3 regions of the Caballeronia sp. GAFFF2 genome follow, and region 3 is predicted to be linked to each of the others. Evidence: predicted binding sites of a transcription regulator. Region 3 holds the regulator's gene; each other region holds the start of a gene.
The links. The regulator FliA, encoded in region 3, starts transcription of late flagellar genes. The targets are predictions, from matches to a motif close to CTAAAGTTTNNNNNNNNNNNGCCGNTA.

Region 1 (4,169 bases), on a different contig from region 3:
GTCGAATCGAACGAAGTCAGCGACGCGGCCGTCGTGATGAAGTTGTTGTACGCGGTGACGAAACCATCGATGGCCGTCTTCTGCGTAGCCGTGTCCTGCGCGATGGTCAAGGTCTGCGTCGTGTTGACCGCATCCGACGTGAGATTCAGCGTCACGCCGGACAGCGCCGTCGTGACCGCATTGGTCGAGCTGCTGGCAGGCGTGCCCGCGATGGTGAAGTTGGCGTCCATGCCGGCCGTCGTCTGCGTCCAGTTCGACGAGCTGATGGCCGTCTGTGCCGGAACCGCATTGCCGTTCGAATCTGTCGTGGCGGCGCTCAACGTCGATGCCACGTTGAGTTTGGACAAACCGTTGTCGTCGGGCGTCGTGCCGTCGGACTGCATGTTCGGCGTGACCGCCACGGTAATGCCGTTGGCCTGGCCCGTCGACGCCGAGCGCAGCACGAGGTGCGCGCCATCGGTGCCGTTGACGACCGCCGCCGTGATGCCGGGGTTACCGCTTGCCTTGTTGATCGCGGACGCAATGCCCGCGAGCGTGTTGTTCGAAGAGTCGATGCTGATCGACATGTCCTTGCCGCCCACCGACAGCTTCATCGTGCCCGTGCCGAGTTGCGCGGTGCTGGTGAACGCGGTGGAGGTAAGCGATTGCGAGGTGGCGATGTTGCTGACCGCGACCGAATAAGTGCCCGCGACCGCGCCGGTGCTGGCCGTGCCGGTCAGACCCTTGCCGCTGCCGGTCGCCGTGAAGGCGCCGAGCGTCGTGCCGTCCGCGAGCGAACTCACCGAGCTTTGCAAAAGCGACAGCACGGACTTGAGCGTGCCGACCGCGGTGAGCTGGGTGTTGTCCTTGGTTTGCTTGGCTGTCAGCGCATCCGTCTGTCCGGCGACCTTCGCGTTGACGATGGCGGTGACGAGCGAGTTCACATCCATCGTGGAGTTGGTCGAGCCACTGATGATCGACTGCGCGGCCTGCTGGACGGCGCTGGTCGGATCGACCGTGGATGCCGAAGTGGTTGCTACCGTGGACATGTATGGCTCCGTTTCTGGCTTCTTGCCGTGAGCGGTTGAAGATGCGTTTTACTGCGCCGTCAGCAGGCGATTCGTCATGAAGGCGCCTCTGGCGGAAATGCAAATCGGGAGGCAAGCCTCCCTGGGTACGTCGCCGGCGCGCCGTGATCGAGACGCGCCGGTTACTGCGTCGGCGATGCTTAGCCGAGGAGCTTCAGAACCTGCTGGGGCATCGAGTTCGCTTGCGCCAGAACCGAGATACCAGCTTGTTGCAGAACCTGAGCCTTCGAGAGGTTCGCGGTTTCTTGCGCGAAGTTCGCGTCGGTGATCTGCGACTGAGCGGACGACAGGTTGGTCGACTGCGCGGTCTGGGTAGCGGCAACCGAGCTGAAGCGGTTCTGCACGGCGCCCAACTGAGCTTGCAGCGAGTTCACTGCATCCAGTGCGTTGTCGACTGCCTCGATTGCGGACGATGCGCCGTTCGCCTTGCTGATGTCGATTTGCGACACTTGCGGCGGCGTGTTGTTCGCGGTCAGCGCGCCGACTTCGGACGTTTGAGCTGCGGTTGCCGAAGGAACGTTGGTGCTGTTCAGGCTGATGCTCGTGCTGCCTGCGGACAGACCCGTGAACACGTTCGACGAGGCGAACGAGCTGCCGAGTGCCTTGTTGTCCTGGTCGGTGAACGTGTAGCCGCCGGAGCCGTCAGCGATGACGTTGACCGACGTGATCGTTGCCGAACTGGCAGCTGCGGATGCACCCGTGTCGCCCAGGCTCAGACCGTCGACCGTGCCGATGACCGTGCCCTTCTGCGGGTTGCTGCCGCCGAGCGACAGAGCCGAGACGTTTGCTGCCGAGCCGAGGTCGATCGTGATCGACTGGCCGACGTTCGCGCCAACCTGGAACGTCTTGCTGCCGGCGGTGCCGTCGAGCAGGTTCGTGCCGTTGAACGTGGTTTGCGACGAGATACGGTTGATTTCGCTGATACGCTGCGTCACTTCTTGTTGCAGCGAGGTCTTGTCAGCCGTCGACAGCGAGCCGCTCGATGCTTGCACGGCCAACTGACGGATACGCTGAAGGTTGTCCGTGATCTGCGACAGACCGCTCGAAGCCGTCTGAACCATCGACACGCCGTCGTTCGCGTTCGAAACGCCTTGGTTCAGGCCGTTGATCTGCGAGGTCATGCGCGAAGCGATTGCGAGGCCAGCTGCGTCGTCTGCTGCGCTGTTGATGCGCTTGCCCGACGAAAGACGCGTGATTGCCGACGACAGTGCGCTTTGCGTGCCGTTCAGGTTTTGCTGAGCGACCAGCGAGTTGATGTTGCTATTGATACCGATCATTTTGTTTCTCCGATGAGGCCTGGCGCATTTATCTGAGTTGATAACGCCATCGTTTGGCGGAAGCGTCCGTCGTTTGTTTGTTTGGCCGCTTGTTTAGGTTTTCGGCCCGTGCTAGGCAAACTTTAGTGCTCGTTTCGATTTGCCTGATAAATACCTGGAAATCCGTGCTAAAGCTTGCCCAGCGGGGCTCTGCTGCCGATGCTCGCGGTTTTTGAATGCCCCGTCTGAGAGCTTTAACGGCAGACGGAGCGACTTCTTTCGTTAAAAAATTCGCTTCAGACGTCGAACGTGGCCGCAGCCTTGCCGGCGCACCAGCGCTGCCACATCTGGCGCATGCTGGCGGAGAGCGCGCGGGCCACCGTGTCGGGCTGGAAGCCCGGCGATTGCAGGCAGCGCTCGCGCATGCCGGCGCGGATCTGCGCGAGTTCTTCGACCCGGCCCGCCCATTCGATGCCCTTCGCGACGAAGTCCGCGCGGTCGCGAGCCACGAAGTCGCCGAGGCCCGTGTTGGAAAGCACCGACGTGCTGCCTCGGCTCGCGATCAGTTCGCCGGGCAAGGTGAGCGTGGGCACGCCCATCCACAGCGCCTGCATGGTGGTGACGCCGCCCGCGTAAGGGAACGTGTCGAGCGCGATATCGGCGTCGAGGTGATGCGCGAGATAGCGCACGAGCGACGAGCGCTGACGAAACTCGAGCCGGCTCACATCGATTCCTTCCTTCTCGAACCAATCGATCAGAATCGTGTGGCTGTTGTCGCGCGGCACGCCTGCGATCAACATGCGCGCATCCGGCACCGCGCGCAGCAGTTCCGACCACAGCGCGATGGTGCGCGGACGCAGTTTGTTGAAGCGGTTGAAGCTGCCGAAAGTGATGTGGCCGTTGGTGAGCGCGGGCAACGCGTTGAGCGCCGGCGCATGTTCCGAGGGCTTGAAAGGCGCATACGCCGGCAGATACGCCAGCTTTTCGACGAACTGACCGTCGATCTGTTCTTCAGGCACATAGTGGCGATCGCCGATGTAGTAATCCATCGCGGTCATGCCGGTCGTGCCGAGATAGCCCATCCACGTCGCCTGGATCGGCGCGGGTTTGCGCGCGAAAGTCAGCAGGCGGTTATAGGCCGTGTGCCCCGAAAGATCGATCAGCACGTCGATGCCGTCCGCGCGAATCTTGTCGGCGAGCGCGGCATCGCTATAACCCGAGACGTCGTGCCAGCGCGGCACGATATCGCGCAGCGTGCGCGTGACCTCGTCGGTCACCGAGCGGTTGTAGTACGCGTGCACCGTGACGCTGGGATCGTTCACGAGATAGCGGAACACCGGCTCGATGAAGACAGCCACCGGATGCTGGTTGTAGTCGCCCGAGACGAAGCCCACGCGAATGCAGCGGTTCGGGTCCGGCTGGTTCCGATGCTTCTTCCACGTCGATTGCAGCGGCTTCGCGCATTGCTCGGCGAAGTACAGATGCTGCTCGAAGTACGCCTTCCGGTCGATTTCTTCCTTGTGCGACAAGCAGAACAACAGGTTCTCGTGCGCGCTGTCGCAAGTTGGATCGAGTTCGATCGCGCGACGCGAATGCTTCTCCGCGTCGTCGAACCGCGTCTGGTCCATCAGCACCACGCCGAGCGTTTCGTGCGCTTTCGCCGACAACGGCGCGAGTTCCACGGCGCGACGGCAAGCAGCTTGCGCGTCGTCGAGGCGCATCAGCGAGCGCAGCGTCACGCCGAGAATGCGGTGCGCTTCCGGATAGTTCGGGTCCTGCTCGATCATGCGCCGGCATTCGGCTTCCGCTTCGAAGAACTTGTCGAAGAGGCGCAGGGAGTCGGCCA
Region 2 (4,169 bases), on a different contig from region 3:
ACTCGAGTGTGTATCCATCGATCGGGCCCCATCGGCCCTTGGGCAAGGGTTCAACGTAGATTTGCATCATGATGACTCCGGCGTTGTAGGAAGCGTCGGGCAAGCGCCGTGACTGCGGCTGCCTCTTATATAAGAGCGTAGCCCTTAAGCGTGGCGCTGCATCGAGGAAAATGACGGCTAAATTTGCGCGTTGAATCAGAGGGTTGGAGAGAAAATTCCGCGATGAGAAACGCACCGGGGCTATGTGCAACGCGTGCATGCTGCCACGCAGCAGGATTTCTCACGACACGCGGGCTGGTTTCGTGATGTGGGATCGACGAGCTCACGCGCCCGGCAATTTGCCCGTGCATCGCAAGTCCTGGCACGAGCGTGGGTTCCATGGCGCGCGGCCGCCCAATGGCCGCGCGCGCCGGTAACGTCAACGTCGGTTATTGCGCGAGCGCCGGGTGCTTCATCAACGTCGCCGCAGCGGACGACGATGAAGCCGGGTTCTGCCCGGTAATCAAAAGGCCATCGGTGACGACATAAGGTGCCCAGTCTTCGAGCTTCGAATAGATGCCGCCCTTCGCCTTGAGTTCGTCTTCAACGAGGAACGGCACGACATCGGTCAGTCCGACCGCGGCTTCCTCGGAGTTGGTGAAGCCCGTGACTCGTTTGCCTTCGACAAGCGGTGCGCCCTCCGGCGTGCGGACATGGCGCAGCACGCCAGGTGCGTGGCAGACCAGCGCGACAGGCTTGCCAGCGGCCAAGAAGGCTTCGATCAGGGCGATCGAGTTTTTGTCTTCGGCCAGGTCCCAGAGCGGACCATGACCGCCCGGATAAAACACGGTATCGAAATCGGCTTGCGAGACGAGATCGAGCTTTACCGTGCTGGCAAGCTGCGCGGTAGCCTGCGAATCGGCTTCGAAACGATGTGTCATTTCGGTCTGATTGGCCGGCTCGTTGCTCTTCGGGTCGAGCGGCGGCTGACCACCTTTAGGCGATGCCAGCACGATTTCCGCGCCCGCATCCCTGAAGGCGTAGTAGGGTGCGGCCAGCTCTTCGAGCCAGAAACCCGTCTTGCGGCCCGTGTTGCCGAGTTGGTCATGCGAGGTCAGAACCATGAGCACTTTCATGTTGCATCTCCGTGGGTGAGTAAGGCGAAACCGTAAAGAAGGTTGATGGGGTTAGTAGACCAGTCGTCTAGTAAATGCTTCAAAAAAAGCACCTCTAAAGAAGTGCTGGCACCTCGCTCCCTGCTTCGTCAGGGAGCAAGTCGCAAGATCTGCTGCGTTGTCGTCGTCGCCACTTCAAACGGCTGCGTGTTGCGAACAATCTTCACCATGATGCTGGCGCCGAGCCACAGTTGATACAAGCTCTGCGCGACGCTTTGCGGATCACCTTCGATCGAAAGCGAGCCTTCCGCCACACCGATTTCGATTGCACTTGCAAGACGGCTAACGATCCCCGCCGTGCCGCGCTTCAGCGTGGCGCGCATGGCCTCCGACATGTCCGCCACTTCGGCGCCGAGCTTGACCGCGAGACATTTGCCCTGGCAATCGAAGAAGGACTGGGTTTCTTGCCAGATGCTCCAGTAGTTCGTCAGCCGCTGCGCCATGCTCAGTCCGGGCTGCGCTAGCGTCTGGTCGAGGTCGTTCAGGTAGTCCTCGAAATAGCGTTCCAGGAGCGCCACGCCGAACGCATCCTTGGAGCCAAAATAATGATAGAACGAGCCCTTCGGCACGCCGGCTTCCGTGAGAATCTCATTCAGGCCGACGGCGGAAAAGCCTTTGGCGCCGATCAACCGTTGACCGACGGTAATGATGTTTTCGCGGACGTCGACGGTTTCTGATGTGTTTGCGGTAGGCATGGGTGGACTTTAGCTTATAGTAGACCAGTCGTCTAGTATTTTAAGAAATTTCTTGCCCTCGCAGACGCCAAGTCCGGTCTATGTGCGATTCCTCACACTTTGTTTCAATTTGTTGCAAATACACGGGAGGCTTACTGGATAAGGCTATGCGGGCTGGACGAGGTTGCGAGGGTGTCGGCAGGCCGCCGGGCTTGGTAAAGATTTCAAGCCCCACTCCGTTAAAGAACTCAACAGACAAGGAGCCGAAGCCATGAAGATCGAATCGAACAACACGCCCGCCGCACTCCAATCCGACACCTTTCGCGTAGCAAGCAAACGCGATGTGCAGGCTACGGGCGGCGTGCAGCAAACCAGCGCGACCAACGCAACCAGTTCGAAAGTGACGTTGTCCTCGTTGTCGTCTATGCAAGTCACGGGCGGCGCGGACATCGACACGGCGAAGGTCGAATCGATCAAGGCGGCTCTGCGTGATGGAACCTACAAGATCGACTCGGGCAAGATTGCGAGCGGCATGTTGAGCACCGCAGGCGATTTGCTCAAGACGACGATGCGTTGATGGGTGGTTAAGCGGGAATGGAGCGCGGGCGGCATAGCGCAAAGCGTCGGGGGACAAAACCAAATGCCCCGTTCAAATGGCATGGCCGATTCTGCAGATTCGTAGTCGAGCGGACCGACGCGTAGTGAGCCCGACACCAATCACTCGCCTGGCGGCCCATACATCTTCGGATTTCTGCGCGGCGCCTCGACACGCTCTGAATGTGAATGATCAGTCGATGCCGGAGCTTGGGTGGCCGACCCTTCGGCTCCAACGCTATTCTCTGGCGATGCCGGCGCACCAGGCACCGCGCATCCCGCCAAAACGATTAGCAACGTCCCAAGCACGGCTTTCAACATTTTGGCACCCTGCATTAACGCACATTGGCAATCGCAGGCATCTCTTTAAACGAGGGCTTGGCGAACAAATAGCCTTGCATCAGGCTCACGCCGGCTGCTTCCAGAAAATCGCGCTCGCCTTGCGTCTCGATGCCTTCCGCGATCACGCGAATTCCCAGATCACTGCAAATCTTCAAGACGCCGGCAACGATCCGCTGACGCACGGTGTCGGTGTCGATGTCGCGCACCAATGCCATGTCGAGCTTGATCAAGTCCGGCTGAAAGTCGGCGAGCAGTGTGAGCCCTGAATAACCCGCGCCGAAATCGTCGATCGCGGTCTGAAAGCCGAACGATTTATACGCGCGGAAAATCTGCACCAGATGCGAACGGCTAATGATGTTTTCACCTTCGATGGTTTCGAAGATGATCTTATTCACCGGGAAGCCGTGTTTTTCGGCGGCCTCGAAGGTACTGCGAATGCATGCCGCAGGCTGATAGACCGCGTTCGGCATGAAGTTGATCGACAGAAAGCTGTCCATGCCCATGCTTGCCGCCTGCTCGATTGCAGTCGTGCGGCAACGTTGATCGAAGTTATAACGGTTCGAGTCGTCGACCTGCGACAACACCGAACCCGCCGATTCGCCATTCGGCCCGCGTACGAGCGCCTCGTAGGCATAGGGACTGCCCGACCGCACGTCGACGATAGGCTGAAACGCAAAGGCCATTTCGATCTGCGCCACTTCGGGGCTATTGCAGCCACCGCAGCGAACGGGGCCGTTTGCCGGCTGTCCCGCCTCGTGAATTTTGATCATGTTTCGTTCGTCTGAAAAGTTGGTCTTTGAAGCGACAGCTTGCCATCTCGCGCCGGCCTTCAATATATCGGACGATGGGACGCGCTTCTTTAACTTCCGGCACCTCCCGCGCTCGCCATGATCCACTTCTCGAAGGAAACCACGGCGTCATCCCCGACGCGGTCTGCGTTGATCACCAGTGTGTAATCGGACGCGCGCCACGCCGGCGCCGCGATCGGGCATACGAGTCGGCCTTCGGCGATATCGCGTCCGATCAGCGGCAACGACGCGAGCGCCACGCCAAGCCCCTCCGCTGCAGCAGCGAGTTGCAGATATGTGTGCTCGAACTCGACGTGCCGGGCCGCGCGCAAGTCCGCCGCGCCCGCCTCCTTGAGCCACGACGACCAACTCGTGCGCGTGCTGGCGGAATGCAGCAGCGCGTGATGACGCAGATCCGCGACGCTTGCTATGGGACGCTGACGCAGCAGCGCGGGGCTGCACACCGGCAAGCGCACATCGGCCATCAACGAGCGCGATACGACGCCCGCGCCTTGTTCATGACCCGAGCGTATGCCGATATCGAAGGCATCGCCGATATACCGCAACTTGCGCGACGTGGTCGACAACCTGACGTCGATATCGGGAAAGCGCGCCTG
Region 3 (4,169 bases):
CAATTTCGAAGGCTTGCCGGCTAATGCCGCGGCCGTCGTGACCGAAGCCATCCGCACGCGCATGGAGCAAGTCGTCAACGAAACGGTGATGAACGAACTCTCGTCGATGCGCGAGATGATGGAAGAGCACTTCTCGGGTTTGCTGTGGGGCGACCGCCAGCGCCGCAACCCGACCAACTCGGCCTTGACCAAGCGCCTCTTCGCCGCCGGTTTCTCCGCGCAACTCGTGCGCATGGTGATCGACAACATGCCGTCGATGGAGAACGTGGAAAACGCGCTCGAATGGGTGCAGCAAGTTCTCGAATCGAATCTGCCGGTGATGCCGAGCGAAGACGCGTTGATGGAACGCGGCGGCGTGTTCGCGCTGATGGGCCCGACGGGCGTCGGCAAGACGACGACCACGGCAAAGCTCGCGGCGCGCTGCGTGATGCGCTTCGGCGCCAGCAAGGTCGCGCTCCTGACGACGGACAGCTACCGGATCGGCGCGCATGAGCAACTGCGCATCTTCGGCAAGATTCTCGGCGTCTCGGTGCACGCGGTAAAGGACGGCGCCGACCTGCAACTCGCGCTCTCCGAACTGCGCAACAAACATATCGTGCTGATCGACACGATCGGCATGAGCCAGCGCGATCGCACGGTCTCCGACCAGATCGCGATGCTGTGCGGCACGGGTCAGCCGGTGCAACGCCTGTTGCTGCTGAACGCCACGAGCCACGGCGACACGCTCAACGAAGTCGTGCAGGCCTACAAGAGTGCGCCGGACCAGCCGCCGCTCGCGGGCTGCATTCTGACCAAGCTCGACGAGGCGACCAACCTCGGCAGCGTGCTCGATACGGTCATCCGCTACAAGCTGCCGGTGCATTACGTATCGACCGGTCAGAAGGTGCCGGAGAACTTGTACGTCGCAACCAAGCGTTTCCTCATCAAGAGCGCGTTCTGCATTCCGCGCGATGGCTCGCCTTTCGTGCCGCAAGACGACGATGTGCCGGCGCTTTTGTCCGCACTGTCCGCACGCGCCACGACAGAACTGCATGGAGTCCATTTTGGATAAGTTCGTGCTCGATCAGGCTGAAGGCCTGAGAAGGCTGCTGACGCGCGCCAGTTCTCGCGTGGTGGCTGTAGTGGGCGGACCGGCGGGCATCGGTTGCACGTCGGCGGTAGTGAACCTCGGCGCGGCGTTGTCCGTGCATGGCAAGGATGTGCTCGTCATCGACGAGCGGCATAACGCGGGCTCGGTCAGCCGCATGGCGGGTGTGGATGGCGCGGGCGCGCTCTCGGCGGTGATGTCCGGCCGTCGCGAATTGCAGGATGTCGCGGTGCGCACGCCGATGGGTTTTTCGCTGATCGCCGCACCGCGCGATGAACGTATCAGCCACGATGCGGCGCAAGCACGCGCGCTGCTCGACGGCCCCGCGGATATCGTGCTGATCGATGCGCAACTCGATCGTAATGGCGCGCTCTCGTCGCTCGCGGCGCAGGCGCATGACTTTCTGATAGTGACGCGGGTAGCCGCGTCGGCGATCACCGAGGCGTATGCGTGCATGAAGCGCTTGCACTACGCCCACGCGATCGGCCAGTTCCGCGTGCTGATGAATCACGTGCAGGACGCAGCCGATGCAGCGGTCGCGTTCGACAACCTCTCGGGTGTCGCGAGCCGTTATCTGGCCGTGTCGCTCGTGCAGGCAGGGTATGTGTCCGAGGATGCGCGCGTCGCTCGGGCGAGGGAGCTCTCTCGGTGTGCGGTGGAAGCGTTTCCGGCTACGGCCGCGGCGCGCGACTACCGCTACATCGCAGCCGAGCTGCTGCACTGGCCGATGCGTCCCGCGCCGTTTTCGCGCGGCGACGAAGCGAGCCAGTACGACGCGCACATTCCGGTTGGCGAGTCTGGTGAAAGCGGACGGAAAGCGGCGCACCGAGCGGCGGCGTTTTCCGATCATGCAATGAGCAGCACGGCGTCGATGTGATATTGAAAGGTGAACAGGATGTATAACGCCCAAGGCAAACTCTCGCAGTCCGACGTGCTTACGAAATATGCGCCGCTCGTTCGCCGCCTCGGACTCCAGCTCGTCGCCAAAATGCCGGCGAGCGTCGATCTCGACGATCTGATCCAGGCCGGCATGATTGGCCTCCTCGATGCGGCTAGCCGCTACAAGGAAGATCAGGGCGCCCAGTTCGAAACCTACGCAAGTCAGCGTATTCGCGGCGCCATGCTCGACGAGTTGCGCGCCAACGACTGGTTGCCACGCAGCATGCGCAAGACATCGCGCGAAGTGGAGTCGGCGGTACACAAGGTGGAACAGAACCTTGGCCGTTCGGCCAGCGAGACCGAAGTCGCCGAGCACATGAAGATGCCGCTCGACGAGTATCAGTCGATGCTGCAGGACTTGCACGGCAGCCAGTTGATCTATTACGAAGACTTCGACCGCTCGGCGGACGACGAGCCGTTCCTCGACCGTTACTGCGTCGATCGTTCGGACCCGCTGTCGGCGCTTCTGGACGACAGTCTGCGCGGCGCGCTGATCGAAGCCATCGACAAGTTGCCGGAGCGCGAGAAGCTGCTCATGAGCTTGTACTACGAGAAGGGCCTCAACCTGCGCGAAATCGGCGCGGTGATGGAAGTGAGCGAGTCGCGCGTGTGCCAGTTGCATAGCCAGGCCGTGGCGCGTTTGCGTGCGAAGCTGCGGGAACAGTCGTGGACTAGCGTCGAGGCTTGAGTTCCGAGTTGTAGAGGCGCGCGAAGCCCCGAACCGGGGCCGCGCGCTTTTTGCTTTTGCCTTTGCAAAGGCGCTCGAATGCGCGCGGATGGGCTCAATGCATCTCGAAGTCGCGCGCCTCGGCGAACACCGTCTTGCCTTCGCCGAGACTCTTTGCGCGATACATCGCGCGATCGGCGGCTCTCAGCACGGCGGTGATATCGGCGTCATGCGCTTCTGCCGCGCTCGACAGCAAGCAGGCGCCGATACTCGCCGATACGCTCACTGGTCGCTCCTGCACCAGCGTGAGGTCGGCGAGCGCCGAATGGATGCCATCGGTGAGCGTGAGCACCGCGCTGCGATCGCGCATGTTGCGCGCGAGCACGACGAACTCGTCGCCGCCCAGCCGCGCGATGGTGTCGGTCTTGCGCATGCGCCGTGCAAGCAATTGCGCGAACGACTGCAACAGCACGTCGCCGACCGCGTGACCGTAGGTATCGTTCACGCCCTTGAAGCCGTCGAGGTCGATCAGTAGCAGTGCGCTGGTATTCGCGTCGGCGGCTTCGGGCGCGGACATCGCGCGATTCACGGTTTGTTCGAGCGCGTAACGGTTATAGAGGCCCGTGAGCGGGTCTGTCGATGCCTGCCGCGCCAGCACGCGATTCGCGCTGCCAAGCCTGTCGACCAGCACACTCAGATACACCGACGCGCCCAGCACGCTCAGCGCGAGCCCGAGCGCGGCGGCGCGGTTTGCCACCCACCACGGTTGCCACAACGCCAGCGCGACGATCGCGACGAGCGCCATCGCGCACGAAATGGCGAGCGTGCGCTTGCCGTAGCGGCATCCCGAGCCGATCAGAAACCAGAACACCACCCACAGCAGCGGCAAGGCGAGCGTGCCGCAGAGAAAGAACATCGCGCCGAGCAACGCCTGATCGAGGATAGTGGTGATGACGAGCCGGACGTTGGACAGCGCCATCATCCGGCTGACGAGCAATAGTGTGATTGCACCGTAGGACACGTAGAGCGCGATCAACCGCGTGATCAGCGACGCGTTGGCCGAAGGGTGCCGCCACGCATACACCGCATAAGCCAGCAGAACTGCCGCTCCCATCCCGATACGCAGCATGGCTTGCTCGCGTTCGGGATTCCGGTTGCCGGACCATGCGAAGGCATAGGCCCGGCGTGCCGGTTGATGCGCCTGCTCCATACTGAACCCCTGGTGGTGATTTCTTGCTGTTATGGTCTTTTGCGCGTGTCTTTGCTGTCGCGCTTTTGTCTTATTGCGGCCCCGTCGCGATGTTCGTCCCCGACGACTGGTATTTTGCAACGTTTTGCCAAGCTGCTGTGAATCGTGTAAGAACGCATCTCGGACAGATGATTAACGGCGTTTTCTGCGGATGCTTCAGTGCTATGAGCGACGACTTTTCTCTCGCTGGCGAATGGCTGGCGGTCTGTAATGGCGATGACGTGCCG

Region 1: the regulator FliA is predicted to act here: its motif matches at 2,444-2,470, upstream of NCT04_RS00915 (flagellin).
Region 2: the regulator FliA is predicted to act here: its motif matches at 2,044-2,070, upstream of flgM (flagellar biosynthesis anti-sigma factor FlgM).

What each region holds. Positions count from the first base shown of each region.
Region 1 covers NZ_JALQDA010000003.1:92,765-96,933, forward strand. The annotation lists gene fliD (flagellar filament capping protein FliD) at 1-1,028, opposite strand, end outside; gene NCT04_RS00915 (flagellin) at 1,208-2,344, opposite strand; gene NCT04_RS00920 (tetratricopeptide repeat protein) at 2,620-4,169, opposite strand, start outside.
Region 2 covers NZ_JALQDA010000035.1:188,329-192,497, reverse strand. The annotation lists gene NCT04_RS27050 (hypothetical protein) at 1-70, opposite strand, end outside; gene NCT04_RS27045 (type 1 glutamine amidotransferase domain-containing protein) at 429-1,115, opposite strand; gene NCT04_RS27040 (TetR/AcrR family transcriptional regulator) at 1,244-1,849, opposite strand; gene flgM (flagellar biosynthesis anti-sigma factor FlgM) at 2,100-2,405, shown strand; gene NCT04_RS27030 (EAL domain-containing protein) at 2,758-3,534, opposite strand; gene gcvA (transcriptional regulator GcvA) at 3,624-4,169, opposite strand, start outside.
Region 3 covers NZ_JALQDA010000023.1:184,728-188,896, reverse strand. The annotation lists gene flhF (flagellar biosynthesis GTPase FlhF) at 1-1,051, shown strand, start outside; gene NCT04_RS14490 (MinD/ParA family ATP-binding protein) at 1,044-1,964, shown strand; gene NCT04_RS14485 (RNA polymerase sigma factor FliA) at 1,983-2,714, shown strand; gene NCT04_RS14480 (GGDEF domain-containing protein) at 2,809-3,903, opposite strand; gene NCT04_RS14475 (Rieske 2Fe-2S domain-containing protein) at 4,107-4,169, shown strand, end outside.